2 regions of the Agrobacterium sp. NPDC089420 genome follow, and region 1 is predicted to be linked to the other one. Evidence: predicted binding sites of a transcription regulator. Region 1 holds the regulator's gene; the other holds the start of a gene.
The links. The regulator LexA, encoded in region 1, represses DNA repair genes until DNA is damaged. The targets are predictions, from matches to a motif close to TGTTCNNNNTGTGTTCNG.

Region 1 (8,044 bases):
ATGTTTCTAACCGGCGCCGGCTTTGTATTGGCGGCACCCGCCGTCCTGACAACACCGCGCAACGCCCGCGCCGCCACGACGCTGACGCTCGGCCACGGCGCGGCGCCCGGCAATCCGCGGACTTTGGCCGCGGCGAAATTCGCCGAACTGGTCGCCCAGAAAACCGAAGGCCGCGTGGCGATCAATGTCGCCGGTTCGGAAACGCTCGGCAGCGATGCCGCCATGCTGACCAGCCTGCGCACCGGCGCGCTCGATTTCACCGCCAACAGCCAGGGTCCGGTTTCGAGCGTCGTGCCGGAACTGGCGGCGCTCGGCCTGCCCTTCCTGTTCGGCAATGCCGATCAGGCGATCAAGGTGCTGGACGGCGACGTCGGCGCATCGCTCGATGCGCGCTTCCAGAAGGTCGGCATCGTGCCGCTCGACTGGTGGGATAACGGCATCCGCCATGTCTCCAACTCCAAACGCGCCATCACCAGACCGCAGGACGTCGCCGGCCTGAAAATCCGCACGCCCGCCGATCCGATGACCATGGATATTTTCAAGGCGCTGGACGCGGCAACGGTTCAGATCGCCTTTGGCGAACTTTATATCGCCCTCCAGCAGGGCGTCGTGGACGGGCAGGAAAACCCGCTGGTCAACATCGAAAGCTCCAAGCTTTACGAGGTCAACCAATACATCAGCCTCACCGCCCATAAATGGGAATCGACCCCGTTCCTGATGTCCAAATTCGCCGAAGGGCGGCTGGGCAAGGATTTCGAGGCCGTGAAGGCGGCTGCCAAGGAAGCCGGCGCGCTGCAGCGCCAACTTTCCGCTGAAAAGGCCAGCGCATCGCTCGCGGCCTTCAAGGCCAACAGTGCCATCGAGGTGGCCGAAGACATCGACCACGCCGCTTTTGCGAAGGCGACGGCGCAGGTGCTGGAGACATGGAAACAGAAGCCCTTCGGCGATTTCGTCGCGGAGCTGGAAAAAGCTGCCAAGGGCTGACGATCGCGACGCCGGCCGGCTTCCGCCCCGGGCGGCGTCGTCTCGCGCCCACCACAGGATCGGCGGGAGCCTCACTCACGCCGGCATTCATACGGTTTCAGTTTTCAGGAGATGCGCCAATGCTCGAAGGAGCCTTGTCCGCCGCCAATCGCGTTGACGGTTTCATCGCCATCCTCTGCCGCGTCATCATCGTGGCGTCCGGCATTCTGCTCACGACCATCATGACCACGAATGTCATCGTGCGTTACGTCTCGACATCCGGCGGTCTGGATTTCGCGGAAGAGCTGCCGACCATGCTGTTTCCCTGGTTCATCGTCGCCGGCATCACGCTCGCGGCGCAGAACGGCGCGCATATGGCGGTGGAATGGATCTATGACAAGTTCGACGACCGCGGCAAGGTCGGCGTTCTGCTGTTCGCCAATCTCGTGACGGTCGCGAGTTTCATCGTTCTGGCGCAGCAGGCGCTGGTCGTCGCCGAGATCGCCGGCGCTGAAATAAGCCCGGTTCTGCAATTGCCCAACAGCATCGGTTATTACTCCATCGCCTTCGGCGCGGCACTGGTCTCGATCACCACCGCAACCGCCAGCCTGCGCATTCTGTCCGGCGGCTGGCACGCGCGCCCGCACGGCGCAACCGAGGAGATGCCCCTATGACCATCGTGATGATCATTGCATTTTGCATTCTCATGATGCTGGCGGTTCCCGTCGGTTACGCGCTGATCATTTCGGCAGGCGTCGCCGTGCTGTGGAACGGTTATGTGCCGCTTTCCATCGTGGCGCAGCAGGTCTATGACCAGACACAGTCCTTCCCCATGCTGGCGCTGCCGTTCTTCATGCTGGCCGGCACGCTGATGCTGGGCGGCAAACTCGGAACCCAGCTTTTGGAACTCGCCTCCAAAGCCATGCAGCGCTGGCGCGGCGGCCCGCTTTCCACCACTGTCATCTCTTCGGTGGTGTTTGGCGGCGTCTCCGGCTCTGCGGTCGCCAATGCCAGCGCACTGGGTTCGGTGCTCATTCCATGGCAGAAACGCCAGGGTTATCCCGCGCCTCTCTGCGCGGCGAACAATGCCACCTCGGCCGTTATCGACGTGCTCATTCCGCCCTCTATCCCGATGATCCTCTATTCGCTGGTGAGCGGCGTCAGCATCGCCAATCTGTTCATTGCCGGAATCTTGCCCGGCCTGCTGATGGCCGTCGGCTTCATCATCGTCTGCTGGGCGATTGCCGTGCGCCGCGGTTATGCGGTCAGCGATGAACGCATCCGCAAGCGCGATCTGGCGGTTCTGGCATTTCGCAGCCTGCCGGCGATCCTTCTGCCGATACTCATCATCCTCGGCCTGCGCTTCGGCTTTGCGACGCCCACGGAGGTGGCCGTTCTTTCGGTCGTTTATTCGCTCGTGCTCAGCATCGTCTTTTACCGCGACCTGACGTGGAAACGTTTCTGCGACAATTTCGTCGAGGCGGGTTCGGCAACCGGCGTCGTCATGCTGGTGATCATGGGCAGCGCCGCGGTGGGCTGGGTCCTCACCTTCGATCAGGCGCCCCAGCATTTCGCCACCTGGGTGGCGGAAAACATCTCGAACCCGATCCTGATCATTCTCATGATGAACATCCTGATGCTGATCATCGGCATGCCGCTCGATCTGCCGCCGTCGATCCTGCTGCTCGGACCGATCTTCGTGCCGCTGGCGGACATGATCGGGCTCGACCGGGTGCAGCTCGGCATGATGATGGTCATCAATCTCGGCATCGGGCTTTATACGCCGCCGATCGGCACCACGCTCTTCATCTCGTCCTCCATCGCCAGAGCGCCGCTCGGCGCGACGACCAGGGAGTTGTGGCCGTTCTTTGCCATGGCAATGCTGCTGCTTATCGCCGTCAGCTTCATCCCCGCCCTGACGATCTACTGACCTCGCCTGCAGCAGAACCGGAGACCATCGGCTAACGCCCCGGCCGGTGGTTTTTCGTTCACGATCTATCCTTCAAGATACGGCAAATCTTCGTTCCGCCGCTTCGCCGATGAAATCACGATCTGAGATGGAACCTTCACGAAATTTTAGGGGATTGCGGAACACATATGGAACATATAGTGTTCGTTCTGTATTTGTTTCGCGACCTCAACGACGATTCTCAAGGGTGTTTTCCTCATGCTCACGCGCAAACAGCAGGAATTGCTTCTCTTCATTCATGAAAGAATGAAAGAGTCCGGCGTGCCGCCCTCCTTCGATGAAATGAAGGACGCACTCGACCTTGCCTCCAAATCCGGCATCCACCGGCTGATCACGGCCCTCGAGGAGCGCGGCTTCATTCGCCGGCTACCTAACAGGGCGCGGGCGCTGGAAGTCATCAAGCTGCCGGAGGCCTACGCGCCGGGTGCGAGGCCGCAACGCGGTTTTTCGCCGAGCGTCATCGAAGGCAGCCTCGGCAAACCGAAGGCGCCGGAACCGGCACCCGCCCCCAAGGCGCCTGCCAACGATCTCGGCGGGGCGGTCACCGTGCCGGTCATGGGCCGCATTGCCGCAGGCGTGCCGATTTCCGCCATTCAGAACAATACGCATGACGTTGCCGTGCCTGTGGACATGCTGGGTTCCGGCGAACATTACGCTCTTGAGGTCAAGGGCGATTCGATGATCGAGGCCGGCATTTTCGATGGCGACACCGTCATTATCCGCAATGGCAACATTGCCAATCCCGGCGATATCGTCGTGGCGCTGGTGGATGACGAGGAGGCGACGCTGAAACGCTTCCGCCGCAAGGGCGCCTCCATTGCACTGGAGGCAGCCAACCCCGCCTATGAGACCCGCATCTTCGGGCCGGACCGGGTGAAGATCCAGGGCAAGCTGGTGGGGCTGATCCGCCGTTACCATTGATCGCTAATGGCCGCCATCGTCTCGGCGCGAACATCGCCCCGGTGAGGAGACCTCCATTGAGGATGGCGGCAATTCTGCACTTCGGCTGACTATGTCGATTCCGGGCCGACACATTCGTCCCGGGAGCAGCTGCATTCCGTTCCGCTGATCATCGGCTCCGGTCTTCATATGATATTGCGGCTTTGGCCCGGCCTGTTGCGCCCCGTGCCTCATCTGCATGGAGTTTCGATAACGTAGCGGGGTGTTTCGCCCGTGGGATGGACTTAACGCGACATCGTCACTGAACGGCGACATCCTCATCGCGTGACCCGCCGCCACTCATCAAAGGCGCTTATGGGTGCCATGGATTATTTTCGATATTCCGCAGCGCTTCGACATGTATAGAAATAAGCGTGATATCCGGGAGACAAGCCATGTACGATCTTTATATCGCCAACAAGAACTATTCCTCCTGGTCGCTGCGGCCCTGGGTCTTGATGCGCACGCTCGGTATCGCCTTCGATGAGAAGCTCGTTCCGTTCGGCGAAGGCGTTTCCTTCTCCAGCTTTTCGCCAACGGGCAAGGTGCCATGCCTTGTCGATGAGGGCGTGACGATATGGGAATCGCTGTCGATCGCCGAATATCTTGCCGAAAGGCATCAGGGCGTCTGGGCAAGCGACAAACAGGCGCGGGCATGGTCGCGGTCGGCTGCGAGCGAAATGCATGCCGGCTTTTCCTCGCTGCGCAATCTCTATCCCATGTCGGTCGGTATTCGGGTCAAGCCGAAGGCCGGCGATGCCGGACTTGCCGCCGATATCAGGCGCATCGACGCGCTGTGGAGCGAAGGCCTGAGGCAATTCGGCGGCCCCTACCTTGCCGGCCAGAAATTCACCGCGGTCGACGCCTTCTTCTGCCCGGTCGCATTCCGTTTCCAGACCTATGGCGCCGATCTTTCACCGGATGCGAAGGCCTATTGCGACCGGCTGCTCGCCCTGCCCGCCATGCGCGAATGGTATGAGGCCGGATTGCGGGAGATCTGGCGCGATGCCGCCCATGAAGAAGAAATAGGCGGCATTGGCGAACTGACCGCGGATCTGCGTCTCAAGGCCTGAGACCCAGCACTGGCGGTCGTCACTGCGACGTCGCCAGCAGCTGCCGGATGTTTTCGGGAACATCGTGCTCGAAACTACCGCTCTTCCAGTCGTAATAGCGGTGTTCGCTCCAAGGCCTGTCCACCCCCGCTATAGCGGCGCGCAGCCGTCCGACCACGGCGGGCTGTTCACTGCCGGCGAAACTCATTTCCACCGAACCGATGCGCCGCAGAATATCGCGGTTGAGCAGCAGTGCGCCCGAGCGGCATTGCGAAAACGAGGTTCTGCGCGAAACGACGACGATATCGGCGATGTCGCAGGCCTTTCCGGCAAACCGGCCATCCTCCAGAACGACGATCCATTCGCCGCTGCCGGCGCGCGCCACGCACCATATGTCCTTGGCGCAGGTGAAGACCCCCGGTTCCGCATCTTTCAGGGCTGCCGTCATCTGCCGGGCGACGGTACTCAGCTCTTGCGGGGTCAGTTTCGGTCTGGCGGTCAAAGCCACACGGGTTGCCGCCGTCCCGGTTTCGACAATCACCGGCGGCACGGGCTGTTCCGGCAGGAGCAATGCTCTTTGCCACTGGCCATAAACGAAACCCTGCGGCCGCGTCCTTGTCGTATAGGCCTTGCCGTCCTCCAGCAGGGCGACCAGTTCGCCATCCTCGTGAATGAGCAGGTGCGGCACATCGCGATAGGCCATCGTCGCCGACAGCCCGAAGGCAAAGAGCAGAATCGGAATGCCAAGCAAAGCGAGCCGGCTGCGCAGCAGCGTCAGCAGCAGGAAACCGGCCGACGCAAGGCCGATGAACCAGCCATGCGGCCGCCCCGTCGCAGCGCTGCCGCCCCAGGACGCCACCTCCTGCGCAACCTCGATGACGAGCGCCATGCCATATCCCATGATCTTCAGGAAAGGAGCGTCGAGCCCGAAGGGCATCAACAACATGGCGACAAGGCCAAAGGGCATGACGATCAGCGACATCAGCGGCATGGCGGCCAGATTGGCGAACAGTCCATAGGTGGTGACACGGTGGAAATGTTCGGCCGAATAGATCGCCGTCGACAGCCCGCCAATCAGCGATGTGACGATGACGCCGCCGATGATGGCGCCTGCCGTCTGCCCTACCCTCATCCATGCCGGCCTGCGGCCGATGGACAGCCGCTCGTGATTGCCGCGGCTGCGACTCCACCAGGCATAGGCCGATACCAGCGCGATGGTCGCTGCAAAGGACATCTGGAAACTCGGCCCCATGATCTCCGAGGGCGAAAAGGCAAGAATGACCAGGGCGGAAAGAGCAACGTTCCTGAGGCTGAGCGAGGGCTGATCGAAAAGGACGGCGATCAGCATCACGGACATCATCAGCCAGGCGCGTTCGGCAGAGACGGCGAAACCGGAAATCAGATAATAGGCAAGCGTCATCAGCAGCGCCGCGAAAGCTGAAATCTTCTTGACTGGCCAGCGTTGCGCAAAGGCGGGAAACAGGCTGAAGACCAGTCGGAGGCCAACGAAGAAGATGCCGGCAGCCAGCGCCATGTTGAGCCCGGATATGGCAACGATATGCGCAAGACCGGAAAGCCTCAGCGCCTCCATCGTTTCGACCGATATGGCCTGTCTCTCATCGGTGACGATCGAGGCTGCAAAGGCGCCGGCATCGCCGCCGATCGTGCCGCGGATACGCTCGGCAATGGCGCTGCGAAGGCGATAGAGCCCCATGTCGGCCCACTCCATCACCCCGCGCCCAGCGGCAATGTCCCCCTCCGGTGATACGGTCGTCACCTGGGGCGGCCTGTAGAAAAATCCCGTCGCGCCCATGCCTTTGAAATAGGAGGCGAAGGCGAAGTCATTGAGCCCCGGCAGAGCCGGACCGGAAGGCGGCGACAGACGCGCCTTGCCGCGAATGGTGGCGCCAAGCGCGACCGGTTCGCCGCCGCGGGCAAGCAGCGCGACCTTCTCCGGCGGACGCGACAGTTTCGGCGTCTCCGTCGCGATCAGCCTGACCACGTATCGCCAGTCGCCGCGCGCGTCGACCTCACGGCGCAAGACAGTGCCGATGATGGTCGTGGTGACCGGTGTATCCAGCACCACGGTGCCGGCGCGCCTGGTTTCAAGATCGGCCAGAAGCATGCCCAGCAGCAGGAAAGCGGCGATGCTGCAGCCGGCCGGCGACAGGCCGGTATCGTATCGGATGAAGAGCGCCAAAGCGGCGGCAAGCAGGAGTGCGATTGCCAGTACGAACGAAGACGGCGTGACATCCAGGGAAAACCACAGGATCGCACCGCAGCCGATGAAGACAGGAACAAACAGGAAATCATGGCCGAATGCGCGTTCCTCGGCGAGACAGGCGGTGAGTTTGCCGGTAATGACGACCTTGAGGTTCGGCCAGGAAACAGGGGCAGGCAGATCGCGGGCAGCGACATCGCCGGTGCGGCAAACGGGAAACAGGATTTCATGCGTGCCGGGCAAGCTGCCCGGCCTCGTTTCGGCATATTCGAAATGCTGTTTTTCCCCGTGACCGAGCAATCCGCGCCGCGCCCCTGCCGCACCGGAAACAGCTTTGCAGCCCGGCGCGGAGGATTGCAATCCTTTCCTTTAACGGTGCGTTGACCGAGATCGAATCGCCATTGCCGATAAAGCCGCAAGCAACGTCATTGCGTTTGCCGCAATGCACAATTTGACCTTCGAATAGCTTGGCATCGGCGCAAGGATCATATAGCTAATCGGTAGACGCTTAACCGCGGGGCGTGTCTCAACGCCCCCACCCGCATGTTTTCGGAGGATCAGTATGACGGAAAAAAGCGCTACAGTGACACTTGGCGATAAACAGGTCGAACTCCCGGTCAGGGAAGGCACGATCGGGCCGAGCGTCGTCGATATCGGCACGCTGTACAAACACACGGGCTCCTTCACTTACGACCCGGGTTTCACGTCGACGGCCTCCTGCGAATCCAAGATCACCTATATTGACGGTGACGAAGGCGTTCTTTTGCATCGCGGCTTCCCGATCGAGCAGCTGGCCGAACAGGGCGACTTCCTGGAAACCTGCTACCTGCTGCTTTACGGCGAACTGCCGACGGCTGCGCAGAAGAAGGATTTCGATACCCGCGTCACGCGCCATACCAT
Region 2 (8,044 bases), on a different contig from region 1:
TGTTGAACAAGGCAGCGCGATAGGCATTGTTGTCCGCAACCTGCTGCGCAAGCACAATCGCCGCAAGCGTGACCATACCGACAAAAAATACGGTTCGCCCGCCTGGCGACCGTTCGTCGCTGAGGGTTTTCAGGCCGAGCCAGATCAGCGCATAGCCGGCAATACCAAACACGACGCTGCCGAACTGCCACAGGGCCGGCGACACTATTCCCCATTCGCCATAACCCGCCAGCGTGGAGCCGATCGTCATGGCCGCAAAACCCGCAGCAAGAACCGACGGACCGCGCAAGCCGCGATTCGTGATTTTCAAATAGATAAAGCTCAGCAAACCGACGATATAAGAACACTTTTGCATCAGTATGACTGTTGCAAGATCGAGCTCACCCAACATAATATGTCCGCACAATAAATAAATACAACAGAGTCAATTATAATAATAAATATAAATTTTCAATAAAGATAGAGCGCGCAAATTTCAAATTGACCGCACAAAAAGTAAAATGAAAATATTCTATAATACACACATTCGAAATGAAATTTATTCGAATAGTTTTATAAAACCGATGTCCTTTTCGAATTGACGAATTTCCGCCTCTTTCGCCGGCGCATCCGGCAGGCGCAGCAGATAGGATGGATGCACCGTGACAAAAAGCGTCCGCCCGTCCCGCATGGGAAGAGGACGCCCCCGGAGCGTGGTGATTTTTTCCTTGCCGCCGGTCAGCGCATAAAGCGCCGTCGCCCCCATGGCGACGATGAGTTTCGGTTGGACCAGTGCGATTTCCTGATTGAGCCACCAGCGGCATTGCTGCACCTCACCCGCATCCGGCCGCTGGTGGATGCGCCGCTTGCCACGTGTCTCATATTTGAAATGCTTGACGGCATTGGTGACGTAAAGCCGACCGCGATCCACACCCGCCTCGCCAAGCGCCCGGTCAAACAGCCGGCCTGCGGGACCGATAAAGGGTTTTCCGGCAAGATCCTCTTGATCACCGGGCTGTTCGCCAACGATCATGACATCCGCTTTTTCCGGCCCCTCGCCAAAAACCGTCTGCGTCGCCCGGCAATGCAAGGGACATCGCGTGCATTGGTCAGCCTGCCGCTTCAATGACGAAAGCCCGTCGGTCGGCGTCGGCGGCGGGACTTCCCGCGCCGCGGCCGCCACGGCCTGCAAACGATGGTGAAACGGCTGCGGCTGGCTTGCCTGCCTGGCCGCCATGTCGAGCACCCGTGCTTCCGCGCCGAGAACGAGGCCGGGAATGAGCTCCGCTTCCGGCAGGTTCTTCCAGTATTTCTTCGGCATCTCCGCCGTCATCGCCTTGATCTTCAGACGTGCCGGGTTGAAAATATTGGCATAATAGGTCCGCCACAGATCGTCCGTTTCATCCTTCAGATCGGGTTTGACCGCCGCCTCCCGCGCCGTCTGCAACACGTTTCCGTCCCATTGCGCGGACCCTTTCGGTGTCGCGATCAACCAGTCCATGTCGGTGAATCGCCGCTGGAAAAACGACGCCGTGCGCTCGACGATGAAATGATCCGGCTCGAACCAGGCGACAAAGCGCCGTCGCCCGCCTTGCCCCTGCGGCAATAGCAATTCCTTGAAGCGGACGAAGGCCGTCATCTTGTGACAATCGCGACGAACGGATTTTTCAAGCAGCCGTGCCTGCGAAACATCCGCATCGGACTTGAATTGCAGCAGGGCACGATCCTGCCCCAGCCGCCACAACAGCCGGTAAAGCAGCGCGAAACGCCCCCTGTCGCCGTGACAGATCACAGCCTGCGCCAGCGCCACGAAAGCGGCAGGAACGGAAACCCGGGCAGCCTGCGCCGCCGCAACCGGCAAGGGTTCGCCGGCGCAGTCCAGAAGCCCGGCTCCGTCGTCGCGCAACCGCCAGTCAATTGCCTCGGGCGGAATGCCGGCGGCAAGCGCCGAGCGCGCGGCATCGCGCCACTCACCGAAATCACCCCGCCCTTCGAGAACCGGGCCATACATCACAACAGCGACAATTGCTCGGGCTGCGGGGCAAACATCGCCCGCAGATCCGGCCGTTCGGTCAGCTTGCCGGGTGTCCAGCCCTCCGCCACAACAAAGGCTTTCACTTTCTTCAGGGACACGCCGAAGCGGGCGATGTCCTCGAGCCGCAACCGGCGGAAGCGCCGCGACGACAGGATGGAAGCGACCGTCTTTGTGCCGAAGCCCGGCACCCGCAGCAGCATTTCCCGATCCGCCACATTGACATCCACCGGGAAACGCTCGCGATGTTTCAGTGCCCAGGCCAACTTCGGATCGATATCGAGATCGAGCATGCCATCCCCGCCGATCGCGGTTATCTCGCCAATGTCGAAACCGTAAAACCGATAAAGCCAATCCGCCTGATAAAGCCTGTGTTCACGCATCAAAGGCGGCTTGATCAGCGGCAGGTTTTTCGAGGAATCCGGAATGGGGCTGAAGGCCGAATAATAGACGCGCCGCAGGCCATAACTGCCGTAAAGCCGGGCGCTGGTGGAGAGGATGGTGCTGTCATTCGCACCATCTGCGCCAACGATCATCTGCGTGCTCTGTCCGGCGGGCGCAAAGCGCCTGGTCCGGCGCGTCCGCACGGTCGGCTCCCCCGCCTCCTCGATCTTCAGGCGGATATCGGCCATGGAGCGGCGAATATTGGCGGGCTGCTTTTCCGGCGCGAAACGGCCGATGCCGCTATCGGTCGGCAATTCGATGTTGATCGACAGACGGTCCGCATAAAGCCCCGCCTCCTCTATGAGCTTGGGCGAGGCTTCGGGAATGGATTTCAGGTGGATATAACCCCGAAAACCATGCGTAACGCGCAACTCCCGCGCCACCCGCACCATCTCCTCCATCGTGTGATCGGAGGAGCGGATGATGCCGGAAGACAAAAACAGCCCCTCAATATAGTTGCGCCGATAAAATTCCAGCGTCAGCCACACCACTTCTTCCGGCGTGAAGCGCGCCCGTTCGACATTGCTGGAAGAGCGGTTGATGCAATAGGCGCAATCATAGATGCAGAAATTGGTGAGCAGGATTTTCAGCAGCGAGATGCAGCGCCCGTCCGGCGCATAGGCATGGCAGATGCCCGACCCTTCCGTGGAGCCCAGACCGCCTGACGCCGCGGAGTTACGTTTCACCGTGCCGCTCGACGCACAGGACGCATCGTATTTCGCCGCATCGGAGAGAATGGCCAGCCGTTGCCTGATTGACTTCTTCATGATTATGTTCACTATATGTTCCATTGAAAAATGTCAATCGCCTTGGTTAAGCCCATGAATATATATGAAAATACGCCGCCCTCAAATTTGCTGGCATTTCGCTGTCGTCTTCTGATATAGTCGGCTCAGTTATGATTTTGGCATGGTTCCGGAGTTCCTCTCCGGAACCTGTTTCTTTTTGTGTCTGCAAGTAAAGCGACCGGAATGCGAAGGATAAAAAAATGGTAGAAAAAGTACCGATGACTCAGGGTGGATTCGTCAAGCTGCAGGAGGAGCTGCGTTGGCGCCAGCAGGAGGAACGCCCCCGTATCATCGAGGCGATTGCCGAAGCGCGCGCCCATGGCGACCTTTCGGAAAACGCCGAATACCATGCTGCCAAGGAAGCCCAGAGCCATAACGAAGGCCGCATCACCGAACTGGAAGATCTGACGGCGCGCGCCGAAGTCATCGATCTGTCCAAGATGTCCGGTTCCAAGATCAAGTTCGGCGCCACCGTCAAGCTGGTGGACGAAGACAGCGACGAGGAAAAGACCTATCAGATCGTCGGTGACCAGGAAGCCGATGTGAAGGCCGGCCGCATTTCCATTTCTTCGCCCATTGCCCGCGCCCTCATCGGCAAGGAAGTCGGCGACAGCATCGAAGTCAACGCCCCGGGCGGCGCCAAGGGTTACGAGATTCTCGCGGTACAGTGGGGCTGATTGCCCTTGCCAGCAATGCGCCCCCCAAGCGGGCGCATTGCGCTGCCCCATAGAACCGCCCATCCAGCCGCAGAGACGGAAGCCCATCTTGTCCCACGTCAGTCTGAAAGATGTGCAGGTGCTTGCGCCGAACTTCAAGCGCAGGCTCTCCGGCGTCACCTCCACCATCGTTCAGCTCATTCCGGTGCAGAACCGGCTGGGGCAGAAGGTGGCGGTCATCGGCCCCGGCCTGCCGCCGCATCTGCCGCATGGGCGTTTGCGCGATCTGTGGCGCCTCTGGCAGAACGGCCCGCTCGGCGGCCCGCGCATCTGGCATGCCCGCCGCAATCTGGAAATGTTGCCGGGCATTCTCATGCGCGACGTGCTGCGCATGAAGGTGAAGCTGCTCTTCACCTCGGCCGCGCAACGGCGGCATTCCGCCTATACCCGTTTTCTGATTTCGAGGATGGATGCGGTGGTGGCAACCAGCACCCGCTCCGGCTCGTTTCTGGAGGTCCCCCATCGCGTCGTCATGCATGGCGTCGATACCGACCTGTTTCACCCGGCGAGCGGCCCCGAGGATACCATCGCCACGACGGGCCTGCCGGGCCAATATCTGATCGGCTGCTTTGGCCGGGTGCGCCACCAGAAGGGCACCGATCTCTTCGTGCGCGCCATGATCGAGCTTCTGCCCCACCACCCGCAATGGACGGCCGTGGTTTCCGGCCGCGTCACGGCGGAACACAAGGCCTTTGGTGACGCGCTGAAGGCCGATGTCGCCGCCGCCGGCCTTGCCGACCGTATCGTGTTTCAGGGCGAAGTCGATGACATCAAACCCTGGTATCGGCGGCTGACGCTTTACGTCGCGCCGTCGCGCAACGAAGGCTTCGGCCTGACCCCGCTTGAGGCCATGGCCTCGGAAACGGCTGTCGTCGCCAGCACTGCCGGCGCTTACGAAGAGATGATCGTCAAGGGCGAGACCGGCATGGTGGTCGCGGCAGGCGACTATGCATCGCTCAGAGATGCGATAAAGATCTATCTTGCCGATCCTGCCCTGGCCAAAACCCATGCGCGTGCCGGACTTGCGCATGTACGCAGCGCATTTCCGCTGGAAAAAGAGGCGGCAAGTCTCGGCGAAGTCTATGACGCGCTAAGGCGTGGCTAAACCGCGTCACATTTGATCGGATTGAGGCGGCGACGAAACCCGGGTCAGATTTCCACCAGGCCGACGCGCTTGACCTGGCGGATGGTCAGCATCGTACGCACCGTATCGACATTTTCATCCGCCGTCAGAACCTCGATGACGAAATCCTGAAACTCGGTGAGGTTTCTGGCGACGCAATGCAGCAGGAAATCGCTTTCGCCCGATACCATCCAGGCCTGCCGCACCAGCGACCAGCCGGCCGTCGCCGCTGCGAAGGCCTTCAGATTGCTGTCCGACTGGCGTTTCAAACCGACCATGCAGAAGGCGACGAGGTCGAAACCGAGCTTGGGCGCGTTCAACATGGCGTGATACCCCTCGATCACACCCGCCTCTTCCAGCTTGCGGACGCGCCTCAGGCACGGCGGAGCGGAAATACCGACCCTTTCGGCCAGTTCCACATTGGTCATGCGCCCGTCGCGCTGCAATTCGCGCAGTATTTTCAGATCGATGGCATCGAGTTCGACGCTGGTCACGGAGAGGTTCCTCGTTAAGCCGTAGAAGTTCCTTGTACTATTCGGCACGGGATTCGCAACAATATGCCGCCGATGGGTCACAAAATTGCGCACACATCCACAACTGCCTTGTTGGTAACGCAAGGCTGCCCTTGAATAAAGACACTAGACAACCTTAAATACCGGGCAATGAAGGGGTTGTGGCCCGTCCGCCATCCAGCGGCTGGAAGGCCCCCGACCGAAGACCCCGCTATTGAGAAGGAATATTTCCATGTCTGCCCGCCACACCAAGGTATTGATTATAGGCTCTGGTCCCGCCGGCTATACGGCGGCGATCTACGCAGCCCGCGCAATGCTGAAACCCGTGCTGATCGCCGGCATGGAACAGGGTGGCCAGCTGATGATCACCACCGACGTCGAGAACTATCCGGGCTTTGCCGATCCGATCCAGGGTCCCTGGCTGATGGACCAGATGCTGAAGCAGGCGACCCATGTGGGTGCGGAAATCGTCAGCGACCTCGTCACCGAAGTTGAAACCAATGCACGGCCTTTCGTGGTCAGGACCGATTCCGGCCAGGTCTGGACGGCCGACACGCTGATCATCGCCACCGGCGCCAAGGCCAAGTGGCTGGGCATCGAAAGCGAGCAACATTTCCAGGGCTTCGGCGTTTCCGCCTGCGCCACCTGCGACGGTTTCTTCTATCGCAACAAGGATGTGATCGTGGTCGGCGGCGGCAACTCCGCCGTGGAAGAGGCACTTTATCTCGCCCATATCGCCAAATCGGTCACCGTCGTGCACCGCCGCGACAGCTTCCGTTCGGAAAAAATCCTGCAGGAACGGCTGTTTGCCAAGGAAAACGTCAAGATTCTCTGGAACACGGAAGTCGCCGAAATCACCGGCGCGCCGGCAAAGCCGCCAATGCCGCCTTCCGTCTCCGGCGTGAAATTGCGCGACACCAAGACGGGCGCGATCAGCGACATGCCGATCGACGGCGTCTTCGTCGCCATCGGCCATGCGCCGGCGGTCGAACTGTTCAAGGGCAAGGTGAAGCTCAAGGATAACGGCTACATGTGGACCGCCCCCGATTCCACGGCCACGGACGTGGAAGGCATCTTTGCGGCCGGCGACGTCACCGACGACATCTACCGCCAGGCAATCACCGCCGCCGGCATGGGCTGCATGGCCGCCCTCGAAGCAGAACGCTATCTGACCGCGCATCAACCGCTTGCCGTCGCAGCGGAATAACCGAAAGGCAGGGTAGGCATGGCAATGCCATTGGACTGGGATAAACTGCGCATTTTCCATGCGGCTGCCGAAGCTGGGTCTTTCACCCACGCTGCCGACAAGCTGCATTTGTCCCAGTCGGCCATCAGCCGTCAGGTCAGCGCGCTGGAGCAGGATGTCGGCGTGAAGCTGTTCCACCGCCACGCCCGCGGCCTGATCCTCACCGAACAGGGCGAGCTGCTGTATCGCACCGCCCATGACGTGCTGCTGAAGCTCGAAACCGTCAAGATGCAGCTCACCGAAACGACGGAAAAGCCGAGCGGCAAGCTGCGCGTCACGACGACCGTCGGTCTCGGCCAGGGCTGGTTGACGGACAAGGTGCAGGAATTCCTCCAACTCTACCCGGAAATGTCAATCCAGCTCATCCTCGACAATGAGGAGCTGGACGTGAACATGCGCCACGCCGATTGCGCCATCCGCCTGCGCCAGCCGCAGCAGTCGGACCTCATCCAGCGCAAGCTGTTCACGGTGCATATGCATGTCTATGCCGCACCGTCCTACATCAACCGCCATGGCGAGCCGCAGTCGATCGAGGATCTCGACAATCACCGCATCATTTCGTTCGGTGAACCGGCGCCCAACTATCTGCTGGACGTCAACTGGCTGGAAAATGCCGGACGCTCTTCCGACAATACCCGCACGCCGCATCTGCAGATCAACAGCCAGACCTCGATCAAGCGCGCCTGCCTGCTGGGAATCGGGATCGCCTGCTTGCCGGATTATATCGTCGGACGCGATCCCGGCCTTATCCAGCTGTCGCTTGCCGCAGATATTCCGTCATTCGATACCTATTTCTGCTATCCGGACGAAATGAAAAACGCTGCAAAGCTGAAAGCCTTCCGCGACTTCATCGTTGCCAAGGCGCGAAACTGGAACTTCTGACGCAAAAATAATCGACACACAAAGATAAGCCATTAAATTCAATGGCTTATCAAGCAATTGGCACGAGCAGCCGAAAGCCGCGTTTCTCCAGCATTGCACATAAAATATACCGGAAATATCGAGGCCTGCGCCGCTTGCATGCCTGACCTGCACAAAAAAGAGTTGTTTCGTGCACAAAAAAGCACCATATCGCTCTCAGCTGATGCACACGGTGGCTTTTCCTCCCAGTTCCACCGCATCAGCTGTTCCCCTCTGGAGGTTTTTGACCTTCACACTTAAAGGGCCCTGGATTTTTCCGGCGGCCCTCTTTTTTTACCCGCAA

Region 2: a site for LexA is predicted at 3,228-3,245, ahead of ACI2KA_RS02170 (putative DNA modification/repair radical SAM protein). Genes of this name have one in related genera too.

The regions. Positions count from the first base shown of each region.
Region 1 is NZ_JBJDMY010000005.1:10,641-18,684, forward strand. It holds gene ACI2KA_RS08985 (TRAP transporter substrate-binding protein) at 1-984, shown strand, start outside; gene ACI2KA_RS08990 (TRAP transporter small permease) at 1,104-1,637, shown strand; gene ACI2KA_RS08995 (TRAP transporter large permease subunit) at 1,634-2,893, shown strand; gene lexA (transcriptional repressor LexA) at 3,131-3,853, shown strand; gene ACI2KA_RS09005 (glutathione S-transferase family protein) at 4,267-4,944, shown strand; gene ACI2KA_RS09010 (ComEC/Rec2 family competence protein) at 4,964-7,444, opposite strand; gene gltA (citrate synthase) at 7,707-8,044, shown strand, end outside.
Region 2 is NZ_JBJDMY010000001.1:441,206-449,249, forward strand. It holds gene ACI2KA_RS02160 (GGDEF domain-containing protein) at 1-391, opposite strand, end outside; gene ACI2KA_RS02165 (UdgX family uracil-DNA binding protein) at 539-1,990, opposite strand; gene ACI2KA_RS02170 (putative DNA modification/repair radical SAM protein) at 1,990-3,222, opposite strand; gene greA (transcription elongation factor GreA) at 3,444-3,920, shown strand; gene ACI2KA_RS02180 (glycosyltransferase family 4 protein) at 4,009-5,064, shown strand; gene ACI2KA_RS02185 (Lrp/AsnC family transcriptional regulator) at 5,109-5,576, opposite strand; gene trxB (thioredoxin-disulfide reductase) at 5,827-6,801, shown strand; gene ACI2KA_RS02195 (LysR family transcriptional regulator VtlR) at 6,826-7,722, shown strand.